Regions from separate parts of the Serratia aquatilis genome, predicted to be linked through region 2. Evidence: predicted binding sites of a transcription regulator. Region 2 holds the regulator's gene; the other holds the start of a gene.
The links. The regulator LexA, encoded in region 2, represses DNA repair genes until DNA is damaged. The targets are predictions, from matches to a motif close to TNCTGTATGTACATACAGNA.
Positions count from the first base shown of each region.

Region 1: the regulator LexA is predicted to act here: its motif matches at 4,704-4,723, upstream of sulA (SOS-induced cell division inhibitor SulA).

Region 1 covers NZ_CP173186.1:3,224,335-3,231,713, reverse strand. The annotation lists gene fabA (bifunctional 3-hydroxydecanoyl-ACP dehydratase/trans-2-decenoyl-ACP isomerase) at 1-175, opposite strand, end outside; gene SAQUA_RS14735 (AAA family ATPase) at 244-1,992, opposite strand; gene matP (macrodomain Ter protein MatP) at 2,202-2,660, shown strand; gene ompA (porin OmpA) at 2,725-3,816, opposite strand; gene sulA (SOS-induced cell division inhibitor SulA) at 4,176-4,682, opposite strand; gene SAQUA_RS14715 (TfoX/Sxy family DNA transformation protein) at 4,916-5,584, shown strand; gene yccS (YccS family putative transporter) at 5,581-7,379, opposite strand, start outside.
Region 2 covers NZ_CP173186.1:448,025-455,689, reverse strand. The annotation lists gene SAQUA_RS02010 (antiterminator Q family protein) at 421-777, opposite strand; gene SAQUA_RS02005 (LexA family protein) at 1,025-1,651, shown strand; gene zur (zinc uptake transcriptional repressor Zur) at 1,880-2,389, shown strand; gene dinF (MATE family efflux transporter DinF) at 2,469-3,818, opposite strand; gene lexA (transcriptional repressor LexA) at 4,115-4,723, opposite strand; gene SAQUA_RS01985 (diacylglycerol kinase) at 4,841-5,215, opposite strand; gene plsB (glycerol-3-phosphate 1-O-acyltransferase PlsB) at 5,455-7,665, shown strand, end outside.

The DNA.
Region 1 (7,379 bases), 2.6 Mb from region 2:
GTTCAGCCTCGACATAGCCTTTATTATGGCTACCCCCGTCAACGGTCATTTTGACCACGCGGTCCATCATTAACATGTTACCTGCTGGCAACGGTGGGCCACCAGCGCCGAACAACTCGCCGCGGCCAGATGCCTCAAGGTCTTCTTTCGTATAGGATTCGCGTTTCTCTACCATGTTCTCAGTAAGCCTTATTTTAATGAATGACGCAGTCTAGCTTACACGTGTACGCTGAACAAGTCCGATCAGCCGTGGTTGAACCAGCTGAGCCAACGTAATGGCCAAGGCCACTGACGACGTTCTTGTGGGTTCACTTGTGCTATCCGCTCTTGGATCGCAGCCAGCAAGCTTGGCTGCTGTTCATCGGAATACGGGTATCCGGTTAATAATGGTAAGGCCTCTGCCACGCTGTCTACCGCCCATAAATGGAATTGACCTTCGCGTACCGCCTCGACAACATCTGCGCGTAGGCAAAGATGACGTACGTTGCTGGCTGGCATGATGACCCCTTGTTTTCCCGTCAGGCCTCTACGAATGCAGACTTCGAAGAAACCTTCGATTTTCTCGTTCACCCCCCCGATTGGCTGAACATTACCAAATTGGTCAACGGAACCCGTCACAGCGATTTGCTGAGTGATCGGTTGCTGTGACAGCGCGCTGATCAGTGCACAAAGTTCTGCCAGCGAGGCACTGTCTCCGTCAACTTCTCCATACGATTGCTCGAAAACGATCGAAGCGGAGAAGGGGAGTTGCTGATCGAGTTCCAACTCGGAAATCAGAAAAGCCTGCATTATCATCATGCCTTTAGCATGCAGGTTTCCCCCTAATTCGGCTTTGCGTTCAACGTCGGTAAACTCGCCGTCACCGAGATGAACCACACAGCTGATCCGTGATGGCTCCCCAAAACTGCGTGGATGCCCAGGATAATCCAGTACTGAAAGACCGTTGATCTGACCGATAACCTCGCCTTCGGTTTCTATCATCAGTTGACCAAGCTCGATCTCATCCTGCATCCGTTCGGCTAAATAGCTTTCACGCCATTCACGGGCATTCAGCGCTGCTTCCAACGCTTTCGCAGTGATTTGCTCTTCTTCAGCATATAAAGCGGCTTCAGAGAGTTGCTGGCTGACCCATAGCGGTGACAACGGCAAGTTACCCTGATCGCCGGTATAGCGCACGGCCTGAACCATCAGAGGTTGCCAGGCGTCGCTGGCCAGAGGAGGCAATTGTTGCTCGGCAATCACGGCATTAATGTAGCTGCACCATTGCGCCATGTCGTCTTGCTCGGTGAGTTGCAAGTCATCCTCGTACTCGCCGTAGATAGCCAGTTCACTCAGCTCCGGTTCGATATCGTGGAAGTCGGCAAGGCCATGACGATCGCCTATTACAATCAGGCGTAATTCCAGCGGCATAGGTGGAATGTAAACCGGTAGCGGTCGGGTTTCATCTGGCGTGAACCATTGGAATTGGCGCTGAATGATCATTTGCTTAAGACGCAGCCACAATAATGGCTGTGCCAATAAGGCACGTGCGGACAGGATCAGTACACCGCCGTTAGCCTGGTGGATAAGACCAGGTTGCAGGGTAATTTCGCCATTACGGGTCCTGACGCAACCGAACAATTGTTCTGGCTCAATCCACTCTTGGTAAATACAAGCTCCGCCAGCAGCAAAAGGTTCATCACCGCGAGTAGCGGCCTTAAGGCTGACTTTGTCTGTTTCGATCACATAGTGACTGCCCTTAATCGAATTTTGTGGTTGCAACTGCTCTACAGCTCGGGCTATCAACGCCAGGAACTCATGTGTTTCCTGCGCTTTCAACAGCATAAACCGTGGCTGAGACTGCGGATGCAAAAACAGCGTCAGTGTGTTCTCCAAGCGGGGCTGGATTGCTGAAAAGGCAATGGGAGCCAGTTGAGCAGCGGAATCAAAAATCGCCTGATAAGGCGTAGCGGCAGGCAACAGAGATTGCCATTCAAGTCGGTTATTGGTCAAAGTGTTAGATGCAATCGTCAAAAAGGGAAAGCGCGATTATACAAGAATAACGCCAGCTTGATACACACTGAGTCAATGTTGATGACTGGGAGTTTGACTCGGAACCCGGATTGTCTAAAAAACAGCCTATAGTTGGTCTCAAATGCTGGGGAAAGTCTATGCAAAACTGTTATGCTTACTAAAGTTACGCGGTCACAGAAGAGTTCACGATGAAATATCAGCAACTGGAAAATCTGGAAAGCGGTTGGAAATGGACGTACCTGGTGAAAAAGTTCCGGGAAGGTGAATCTATCACTCGCTACATTGAAAATAGCGCCGCTCAAGAAGCTGTTGATGAGCTGCTGAAACTGGAGAATGAGCCGGTCAGAGTATTAGCGTGGATTAATGAGCATATGGATCCAGCGTTGGAAAACCGGATGAAGCAGACCATCCGTGCCCGGCGTAAACGTCATTTTAACGCTGAGCATCAACACACACGCAAGAAATCTATCGATCTTGAGTACCTGGTTTGGCAACGTCTGGCTGCATTGGCACATCGCCGCGGTATAACGCTATCGGAAACGGTTGTACAACTGATTGAAGATGCCGAACACAAAGAGAAATATGCTAGTCAGATGTCGTCGCTGAAACAGGATCTAAAAGCGATCCTTGGCCAGGAAAGCGACTAGCGAAACCAAATGATAAGCAAAAAAAACCCCGCAATGCGGGGTTTTTGCTGACCATCAGAAGATGTTACTGAGCCGCTGCAGGCTGAGATACAACTTCTTTGATGCCACGCACTTCGATCTCTACGCGACGATCTGGTGCCAGGCAAGCGATCTGTGCTGGGGTAGCACGGCCAGAACGGTAACCACAAGAGTCGCCGGTAACTGGGTTAGCTTTGCCCATGCCACGTGCAGAAATCTTGTCTGAAGGAATACCTTTAGAAACCAGGTAGTCAACAACGCTTTGTGCACGCTGCTCAGACAGACGCTGGTTGAATTCAGCAGAACCTACTGCATCGGTGAAACCAACAACGACTACTGAACCGTCTTTCGGATCCAGTGAGCTCAGCTGTGAATACAGTTGATCCAGAGCCTGTTGACCTTCTGGTTTCAGCGTAGATTTACCGAAGTTGAACAGAACGTCAGAAGTCAGAGTGAACTTCTTGGTCTCAACAACTGGAGCTGGTGCCGGAGTTGGTGCAACAACTGGAGCTGCAACTTCATCCTGGCCAAAGCGGTAAGAAACACCCACGCTCAGCATGGCGTTATCTGGACGAGCACCAACGGTACCTTTGTCACCGATGTTGTTGGTCCACTGATAATCCAAACGTGTTGCAATGTTTTGGGTCAGTGCATATTCAACACCTACCGCTGCCAATGGAGAAACGCCGGTATCGTGAGCGCTTCTACGCTCATCGGTTGCACCGTAGTGGGCATTGGAGTCTGCACGCCACACCATACCACCCAGACGAGTGTAAACATCCAGATCATCCATTACTGGATAGCTCAGTTTGGTGGTCAGTTGAACGCCTTGAGCTTTAAAAGCACCATTGTTCACGCTGCCTTTATAAGGCATACGGCCAAGCCAGTCATACCCCATTTCAAAACCGAGGTATTGGTTTGCCTGATAACCTACATACGCACCTGCACCCAGTTGGGTTCTGTGGGTAGGGCCGTTACCGATGGTGTTGTTAAAGCCATTACCGTCAAATCCGGTATCATAATACTTGGACCAGCCTAGTTTTGCGCCGGTGTACCATGTGTCATCTTTTGGGGCGGCTTGCGCTACGGTAGCGAAACCAGCCAGTGCCACTGCTAATGCGATAGCTGTCTTTTTCATTTTGCGCCTCGTTATCATCCAAATAGGCAATGAGCTTTAAAGCTGTATTAAGCCCTTGGTTTAAATTCCTTCGTCAAGGTTTGAGCCCTCGTCTGTTACTTTGCCAGTTTTTCTGACGTTATAGGGCAACCTTGGCGAGCTAAAGTCTACAACGTGGAGCGAAAGTTACAAGTGTGATGTGATAAAGCTCTAAAAAAAAACATTGAATTGGACATATCTTCTAACATATTGGCGGGGAAAGTGAGACTGGCCCATGCTTGATAACTGATACGGGGCCGCGTCAGTACTCGCTTTGTGTACCTTCCCCCAGTGGGGAAGGTACTGGGGGGAACGGCTGTTGAGATTAGTCTTAAAATTAGTCAATGATACAAAGACGTGTGAATTTTTATGGTTGAACAGTGTCCGCGTGAGGTCGCAACGTCTTGTTGCGGGCGCATAATGAAGCCATAAGCGTTACCCAGTTCAGCCGCCCGACTTAATTTCAGGCGATCCTGTTCAGTAAGTTCAGGCAGCCAGCCAAGCACGACGCTGTAATTCCCCGTCAGTAAAGCCCGCTCCATTGCATCTACAGTGGCCATTGGGTCGATCTGATTGAGTTGTACTACCTTGTGGACTGGAAGCTCAGCCTGTTCAAGCCAGGATTTGCTGAGTTTTTGCTGCGGCGTCAGCCATAACAACCACCGAGATTGCATACCTAGCTGCCGTAATAGAGGCACCAGCAATTGGGCTACTGCGGGTTGCTGATCGTTGTAAACAAGTTCACTGATGAGGCCATTCTTCTTGCTTTCTTTAGAGGTTTCAACAAACTGCCCAGTTACCGGAGAAGCCAGACTGAAATGGGTTTGGTAAAGTGATTGTGTACGCATGTAGTATCCCACCCGTAGTATTGCTGTATGTATATACAGTATATCCATCGAAACAGAAGATCAACCCAAATTTTCGTGATGCTTCGCATAATTGAGATCATTTTTTATACGTCTTAATTTTGTGATTGGCACCGATAGCAATTATGCGTATTTTCCTTAATTAGTTGTTCCCGTTACGTTTATTCCATAGGTGAATGTAATTAACAGTCGTTATAGATATAAAGGAGAGCTAAATGAAAGGAGGATCCGCAAGGAGAATCGAACAGGCAAAAACCTTTTTTGCCGCGTTAGGAAAGATTGAAACGCGCTCACAATTTGGTGGCTATGGATTGTTGGCAGACGGCACGATGTTTGCCGTTGTTGCCGAGGGGGAGTTGTACTTACGCGCTACTGAGAGTCTTGAACCAGTATTCCGAGAACGTGGGATGGCGAATATGACTTATCTGAAGCGCGGTGTGCCAATGACTATGAGGTATTACCGGGTGGACGAACAATTATGGTCAGAGCGCCAGGTTTTATCTGCACTCGCGTTGCAGGCGGTGCGTGAGGCTCGTAGAGAAATAAAGGTGAAAAAACGCAGTAAAGGCAGGTTGAAAGACCTGCCAAATATAGATGCATCATTGGAGCGCTTTCTATGGCGTGCAGGCATACAGAATATCTATGACCTACGCTTATCGGGTGCTAGAAAAACCTATCTGAAATTGCTGGAACAACACAAAGGTCTTGGTATCAAAGTTCTGATGTCGCTTGCCGGAGCGATGGCAGGATATCACCATGCCGCATTACCCATGCCACGACGAAATGAGCTGGCTGAGTGGTTCGCAGAAACCATAGTCATGTTGCCTGCCGGCTTTGAAGTAAGAACGGACAAAAAGGTTTTTATTCAACATATCAATGATTAATGCGAGCCACCTATTTGTGCATTGAGAACTGTCAACTCAGGTAACAGTTCGAGCACTAAGCCAATTTGCTGCAACACCAGTTGTTCTTTGCTTTCGGGTTCAGGAATCAGCGATTTAATTCTTTCAGATAGAGTCTCAAGAGTTTGAGCAATGCGCAGTTGATCCTGTTTTTCATGGTGTAATGCATCGTCAACAAAGCATACCGCGTCATTCAACAAATCAAGTACGGCAGAGTTTTTCAGGCGTTCGCGATGTGCTCCGAGTGCTGAAATATAGCTAAGCAGGATGTGGTTAAGGCATAACAGGCGGAACGCAGCTTCCTGAATGGTTTTGTCTGCTTTCGGATCCACAGACATGTTAGAGATTACTGAGGCCAGTTCACCATCACAGTTATGCGCGTCGCGGCGTGCAATACGGTAGGGTAAGCCGTTATCTTTACCCTGATGGTATTGCACCATGATCGCATCAAGGTAACGGCAATTAGCATTTAGCGTTTTACGAACAATGTCGGGTAACTGACGAAACTGCCAATCTGGCCAGATAAAGCTTACCGCCGCCCAGGCGATGGCGCATCCCAACAGGGTATCGTAGACGCGTGGTGCAGCAACTTCGAACCCTTCCCCCAGCAGGTTAAAGCACAGTAAGACCAAGAGGGTAATAAACATTGTAGCATGGGCATATTGCACAGTCCGGAAGGCAAAAAAGAGCACCCCGGAGATGACAATCAGTACCATTTGCCCTTCCAGAGAAGGCACGAAGTAAAGTATCGGCAGACCGACCAAAATACCCGCCAGGGTCCCGATAACTCGCAATGCCAAGCGCCGGCGCGTCGCGTTGTAGTTAGGTTGGCAGACAAACAGGCTGGTCAGCAGGATCCAAAAACCGTGCTGCATACCGGTAAGCTGAATGAAGGCATAGCCTACGCATAAGACCACTGACATACGGATTGCATGGCGGAACAGGGCCGACTTAGGGGTCAGATGACGGCTGATACGCAGGCGAATATCGCTCCAACCGGTGATCCGGTCATCTGAAAGCGCATTTTCCTCCAGTTGCCCGCTAGCTAAAGTCTGCTCTGACTCTATGTTGGCTAATTGGGCGTCAATCGCCCGCAAATTCTTCAGTAGGTGAGAAAGTGCTTTGGCTAGATCACGATTCTCGGCTGTTAAGGTAACTTGGGCCAACGCTTCTTCTATGCGGCTGAAGGCAGGCTCAAAACGTGCGTTGTGCAGGTATTTCTGACGTAACAGAATCGATTGAGCCAGTTGTTGGCAGGCACGCGCCTGCAAGGTTAACAGGCGCTGAAAGCGGAACAGAATATCGCTGTGACGGAATTGTTGGCTGAGAGCCTGGTACTGGACATGGGAGGAACTGGCACGCTCATGGATATCTTGAGCCACAAAATAGTATTGCAGCGCCCTACGAGTGCCTCGCTGCCCTCTATCACCCTTCAGGCGGGTTAGCAGCGAGGTTTTGGTTTGGTTAAGCGTGGTGACCAGCGTGCTGTTCGCCATAGCGACATCCATCCAGGGGAGATCGGTATCGTGCTCGGCATCGGGGTCGAACAGATTGGCTTTGGCATCCAGATAACCTGCCAACTGCTGATAGCAACGTGCAAGGTTTTCCTGCAATGGCTTGATGGGAAAGAGCAGGTGACCGAACAGTGTCAGCAGATTGTACCAGACAGCACCGATAATCAGCAGGATAGGTTGCTGATACCAGGTGCTATACATTGAAGTGCCCAACATGGTGTAGACGGCAATCAACAGGGCACCGAAGGCGATAGTGGCGTAAC
Region 2 (7,665 bases):
CGTTCTCCTTTGTTCGCCGCCTGACGAACGCCGGGCGCACAAATGAAAAAAGCCCACCGAAGTGAGCTTTTAAAAATTAAAGTGATACTGCTTTATCCTGTTAGCGACTGACTGCGTAACCACTTTTATCAGACTACAATACTTTTTGCGTACGCGTTAGCAAAAAACTAAGAAAACTTTATATTTTTACTAATTAACTGAAAAACCAGTAAATTAAAGATAAGTTAGATCTGAAGATTTTAGTATCAATGAAGGGACCACGAAAACGACAAGGCCCGGGACGGGCCAAGTGATGTAACCAGGCTATAACTTGAAAGATAGAGGAGTAACTCTTTGAATTTTATAACTGAAGAGATTGAAATCATTATCGAGCAAGCATCGTCATGTAGCCACGCGATCTGGCTGAGGTTACTTCGACCATTAAAAATCGAGTTTTACATCTAACATCGCCAGACACCCGCCGATGAACCCTTCTGCGGTCTGCATTTCCTTCCTGACGGTTCCATCTGAACACTTACGTTTGCTGGCTATTCTGCGTAATGACACCCCATGGATGTGATGCCAAACGATAAGGTCATACTCGTCGGGTTTGTACTTCTTCAATCGTGCCACGCAGCCATCAATAATCAGACCATCATCATCAGAGCATGATTGCTTGCCGCAGGGCTTAGGCGGCAGCAGACCTTTAAAACCGGCGGCAATAGATGGGTAATCAATACCGCTATTTTCCCTGGCCCATACCCCCCACCGAGACAACACATCGTACATATCTCTCATTACCTTACCCCACAGTACACAATTGCGCCGAGCGCCACTAACCAATCAAAAGGCTTAAGCCGCAGAGCGGCAATAGAGGTGGTGTGAATGGCGAAAACCACCACAGCACAGCTATTGGCAGCCCGAATGCCTTTGCTTTTCATACTTCACATGCTAAAATCTAATTTAAATTAGATAATAAATACAAATTTATCATTGGTCAACAATAACTAAGATTAATTAGTTTTTACACATCGGCGGATTAGTAATGGATACCATCGGACAGAGAATCAAAGCCTTGAGAAAGGTAACGAAGACATCGCAAAAAGCACTGGGTAAGTTCTGTGGTGTGAGTGATGTGGCGGTCGGTTATTGGGAAAAAGACGTCAATGCCCCCGGTGGCGAAGCACTTTCAAAACTGGCAAAGTACTTCAATACCTCCATCGATTACATCCTGTACGGCACCGAGTTTGAAGGTTCCCTGATCACCAAAATGCTCCGAGTTCCGGTTATATCCTGGGTACAGGCGGGGGCATTTACAGAATCCAGACCGGATGAGGTTTTAAGTGAGACCAGCAAATGGGTTGAAACATCCTTACGCATTAGCAATAACTCGTTCGCGCTAGAGGTTAAAGGAGATTCGATGACCAACCCTTACGGGCTGCCAACCATTCCCGAAGGGGCGACTGTTATCGTTGATCCCGACGCAGAACCGACCCATGGCAAGATAGTTGTTGCGCGCCTGGGCGGTACCGATGAAGCAACGGTAAAAAAACTCGTTCTAGATGGGCATCAAAAATTTCTGGTCCCGCTAAATCCACGCTATCCAAACATTTCGATCAACGGCAACTGCGTCATTATAGGGGTTGTCAAAGGTGTGCAGTACGAGTTATAGCCCTTTACGCTTTATAAAAAGTTTAGTTTGGTGTTGGTCACTAGCCTTAGGAATTAAGTTAATCTGCCACCAGCGAACGGACTGGGCACTCGCGACGTAGCCACCCATTTTTGTTGTGCGGAGTGGCTGGCTACCTGAAATGTTTGGGATTCTACAATCGGCGATTACGCTTGAATATGATAAAATCGGTTTCTTTGCGTGCCGGGATACTTGCTAGGGATACTTGCTATGAGCTCAACCAATCAGGAAAAGCTGCTCGCGCAGGCTGAACAACTCTGTCAGCAACGCAATGTGCGACTGACCCCGCAACGGCTGGAAGTGTTACGCCTGATGGCTGAGCAGCCCGGTGCTATCAGTGCCTATGATTTGCTGGATCTGCTGCGCGTGGCGGAACCGCAAGCTAAACCACCTACGGTATACCGTGCTCTGGATTTTCTGCTGGAACAAGGATTTATCCACCGTGTCGAGTCTGCCAACAGCTATGTACTGTGCCATCACTTCGAACAACCGATGCACACCTCTGCTCTGTTTATCTGCGATCGCTGCGGGCAGGTTACCGAGCGCACTACCGAAGGGGTGGAAGAGACGTTACATCAACTCGCACAAGAGTCGGGGTTTGTGTTACGGCACAGCGTGGTTGAAGCTCACGGTTTGTGTTCCTGCTGTGTTGAGGTAGAAGCCTGCGAGAATAAGCACGACTGCAACCACGATCACAGTATTGTGACAAAGAGAAAATAAGCTCCACGTCAACGCACAATGTTCCCGTTATCGACCACTGGATCAAGTCCGCAGGTCCGCCAGCCAAACGCGTTAAGTCTCATCGCAAATTAGCTGCTGGCGGAAACCAGGTGCCCTGAACACTATGGCGGTGCCATATCCAACCCAACGCGGCACCTCGCAGCGCCAGAAATACTGCCAGAGCTAACCACAAACCATGGTTACCCAATACCGGCAGGGTCAGCAGGGTAAGCCCATAGCCAATCGCCGCCACTGCCATACTGTTGCGCATTTCAGTACCACGGGTGGCACCGATAAACATGCCATCCAGCAAATAGCACCAAACACCCACCAGAGGTAGCACAACCTGCCAAGGTAGATAATGACTGGCCAGTTCGCGAAGCTCGGGCAATGAAGTCAATGCTGCCACAATCTGCTGCCCGGCAATCAGGTAAACTATGGCAAAACCACATGCGACCAGACACGCTTGCCGACAAGCAGCACGCCATACTCGGCGCAATTGACGATCGTCCCGTGCACCATAGGCATAGCCCGAGTGGGCCTCTACCGCGTAAGCAAAACCATCTAGAGCGTAGGCAGTAAACGTCAGCAAATTCATTAGCACCGCATTAACCGCCACCACGTTTCCCCCCATGCGGGCCCCTAGGATGGTAAGGGCAGCAAAACAGAGTTGCAGTAATAGCGAGCGCAGCATAATGTCGCGGTTAAGCGCCAATAGCTGGCGCAGATTGCCACGCCAGGCGGTACGCAACATTGCCAGCGAAATACCGCGTAAACGTAATACCCGCCATGCCAAATATAGTCCCAGCAGCAAGGTTGCATACTCGGCAACCACCGTTGCTGCAGCCGCCCCCTGAACATTCCAGCCCAGTCCCATCACCAGCCAGATATCCAATACGATGTTCAGCAGATTACCGCTAATCAGTAAAATTACCGGTGCACGTATATACTGAACCCCCAACAACCAGCCCAACAGCACCATATTGGCTAATGCCGCAGGGGCACTCAACCAGCGGATCTCCAGAAATAGTTTTGCTTGCGCCAACACTTCCCTATCGCCACCCACTACGTGCAGCGCCAGCGAGATCAACGGCGTACGCAACACCACGATAGTCATCCCTGCCAACAGAGCCAGTAAAAATGGTTGCATAAAAGCGCGTGCCAATTTCAGTGGGTCTTGTGCTCCCAACGCCTGTGCTGTGAGGCCGGTAGTGCTCATGCGCAAAAACAGCATTAGCATAAACAGGAAGCTGGTCACCATTGAACCGACGGCGACACCACCAAGATAGCTCGGGCTGTCAAGATGACCGATAACGGCTGTATCCACCAGGCCAAGCAAGGGAACCGTTATATTGGAAAAGATCATCGGCAGTGCCAGACGCCACAGGGCTTTATCGGTATCACTGGTGAAAGCAGAAAACAGGCGCATAGCGATATGTTCCCGAGGAAAGTAAGTTGGATAGGGGTTCAGAAAAGATATCGCCCCAGAGCTAGCTGGGGCGATATATCCGTCATCTTTCAATCAGCCGCTTTAATGGCCGTAACCTGAAACATGCCGGCAGATAAAATGGGCGGCTACATACTCTAAATAATTCGAGTTGCAAGAAGGCGGCAACGCAACGAATCCCCAGGAGCTTACGCAAGTCAAGTGACTGGGGTGAGTGAGGAAAGCCAACGCACATGCACATGCAACTTGAAGTATGGCGAGTATATCGGTTGTAACGCTTAAATCCAGTTACCGTTGCGGATCACGCCAACGGCCAAGCCTTCGATAGTAAAATTCTGCTGACGCAGATCAACGACTATCGGCTGAAAGTCACTGTTTTCAGGCAGTAGCTCAACAACGTTACCGTGCTTCTTCAAGCGTTTTACAGTGACTTCGTCTTCAATACGGGCGACAACTACCTGGCCGTTACGCACATCCTGGGTTTTATGCACCGCCAGCAAATCACCGTCGAGAATGCCAATATCGCGCATTGACATACCGCTAACGCGCAACAGGAAATCGGCATTAGGTTTGAATAGGGAAGGATCGACTTTAAAGTACCCTTCGATATGTTGCTGAGCCAGTAGAGGCTCACCTGCCGCGACACGGCCAACCAAAGGCAACCCCTCTTCTTCTTCCATCAGCAAGCGGATACCACGAGAGGCACCGGAGACGATCTCGATTACGCCTTTGCGGGCCAGCGCCTTCAGATGCTCTTCAGCAGCATTTGGCGAACGGAACCCCAGACGTGTTGCGATCTCGGCACGCGTCGGTGGCATACCCGTTTGAGAAATATGATCGCGAATCAGGTCATAGACCTCTTGCTGTCTGGTCGTTAGTGCTTTCATTCCGCCCCCTGTTTGTTTATACAGTCTTGCTGTGAGTATATACAGGTAACTCTTGATTGGGAACCTAAGAATGAATAAAAATCAGGGATTAGCGCCCCCATTGACAACATTATCGCTTCAGTTTCCAACGAAATGCAGCCAAAGCACCGAGCCCCAAACAAACAACGCCAGAATAATCGCCAACGATACCGCCGCAGAGCCCATGTCTTTTGCTCGCCCTGATAATTCGTGATAGTCCGTCCCGATACGATCAACCACAGCCTCAATAGCACTGTTGAGTATTTCGACAATCATCACCAGCAGCACCGAACCAATTAATAAAATGCGCGCTATCGCCCCGACATCCAGCCAGCTCGCCAGTATGATAGCCAGCACGGCGGCAACCAGTTCCTGACGGAATGCGGCTTCATTGTGCCAGGCGGCGGATAACCCTTTATATGAATAACCCACGGCTTTGACGATACGCTTCAGGCCAGTTGCTTGATTTGCCATGTTAAGAGCACCTTTTACAGAGGTAAGTGATATAGCCACCATCATTCAGGCTGCGGGCTTATGACTTGCTATTTACTGAGTAACGCAGTGGTCAGTGCTGCAAGCTGGCATGCATGCGGTATAATCTAGTTAAGTCTATCCTTTGCCCTTGATGGCTCTGGATTTCCCAACACCAAAGACCCATTTTCCGGTTTCTGGTATGCTTGCGGCGGATTGCTAACAAGAGGCTTCATGTTGTTATGTCAGGTTGGCGTATAATTTATTATAAGTTATTGAGTTTACCAATGAAACTGTTGGTAAAAAGTAAGGTTATCCCTTCAGATCCGGTCACGGAGTTAGGGTTGGATCCCTCTCGGCCGATTTTGTACGTTTTACCCTATAATTCCAAAGCGGATTTGTTGACTCTGCGCACCCAGTGCCTGGAGCAAGATCTGCCCGACCCCCTTAAACCGCTCGAAATCGATGGCACCATTCTGCCTAGCCACGTGTTTATTCACGATGGTCCGCGTGTATTCCGTTATTACACGCCTAAAGAAGAGTCGGTAAAACTGTTCCATGATTATCTGGACCTGCATCGTAGCAACTCGGACCTTGATATTCAGATGTTGCCGGTATCGGTAATGTTTGGCCGCTCGCCGGGGCGCGAAGGCCATGGGGCACCACAGCTGCGTCTGCTGAACGGTGTGCAGAAATTCTTTGCCGTATTATGGTTGGGCCGAGACAGCTTTGTCCGCTTCTCCAATACCGTTTCTTTACGCCGCATGGCAACCGAACACGGTACAGATAAATCTATAGCACAGAAACTGGCTCGTGTGGCACGTATGCACTTCTCGCGCCAGCGTTTGGCCGCCGTCGGGCCTAGCCTGCCTGACCGCCAGGATCTGTTCAATAAACTGCTGGCTTCCAAGGCGATTGAAAAAGCCGTTGAAGACGAGGCGCGCAGTAAAAAGATCTCTCACGAAAAAGCGCAGCAGAATGCGATTGCATTGATGGAAGAGATTGCCGCCAACTTCTCCTATGAAGCGGTGCGTCTGTCCGATCGTGTACTCAGTTGGACTTGGAACCGTTTGTATCAGGGCATCAACGTCACCAATGCTGAGCGCGTGCGTCAATTGGCGCAAGATGGCCACGAGATTGTCTATGTCCCCTGCCACCGCAGCCATATGGATTATCTGCTACTTTCTTATGTGCTCTACCACCAAGGGCTGGTGCCACCGCACATTGCTGCGGGTATCAACTTGAATTTCTGGCCTGCCGGGCCGATTTTCCGTCGCTTGGGCGCGTTCTTTATCCGTCGGACTTTCAAAGGTAACAAACTCTATTCCACCGTCTTTCGTGAATATCTCGGTGAGTTGTTCACGCGCGGTTACTCGGTTGAATACTTTGTTGAGGGGGGACGTTCCCGGACTGGCCGCCTGCTGGATCCGAAGACCGGAACTCTTTCAATGACTATCCAGGCCATGTTGCGTGGCGGCACTCGCCCAATCACGTTGGTTCCCATTTACATCGGCTACGAGCATGTGATGGAAGTGGGTACCTACGCCAAAGAGTTGCGCGGGGCGACCAAGGAGAAAGAGAGCCTGTTGCAGATGCTGCGTGGCCTGCGCAAACTGCGCAACCTCGGCCAGGGTTACGTCAATTTTGGTGAGCCGCTGTCATTAACTTCTTACCTTAACCATCACGTCCCGCAGTGGCGCGACTCCATCGATCCAATCGATACCCCACGCCCAAGCTGGTTGACGCCAGTGGTCAACGATCTGGCGAGCCAGATCATGGTACGCATCAACAACGCTGCCGCTGCCAACGCCATGAATCTGTGCTCCACAGCATTATTGGCCTCGCGCCAGCGTTCGCTGACCCGTGAGCAATTGATTGAGCAGTTGGATTGCTACCTGCAACTGATGCGTAATGCGCCTTATGCTCGTGACGTAACGGTGCCTTCACAAACGCCGGAACAGTTGTTGGATCACGCGTTGAACATGAACAAGTTCGAGGTGGAAAAGGATAATATCGGTGACATCATCATTCTGCCGCGCGAACAGGCAGTACTGATGACGTACTACCGGAACAACATCCACCACCTGCTGGTTCTGCCATCGCTGATTGCTACTATCGTGATGCATCACCGCCGCGTGTCACGGGTTGAACTGTTGCGTCAGGTGAGCCTGATTTATCCGATGTTGAAAGCTGAGCTGTTCCTGCGTTACGAGAAAGATCAATTGCCGCAGGTACTGCAGCCGTTGATCGATGAGCTGGCACGTCAAAGGTTGATCTGTGATAAAGGGGACGATCTGGTGCTGAACCCGGCACGTATCCGTCCACTGCAACTGCTGGCTGCCGGTGTGCGTGAAACCTTGCAGCGCTATGCGATCGCCATGTCGATCCTCAGCGCAAATCCAAGTATCAACCGCGGGGCGCTGGAGAAAGAGAGCCGCATTATGGCGCAACGT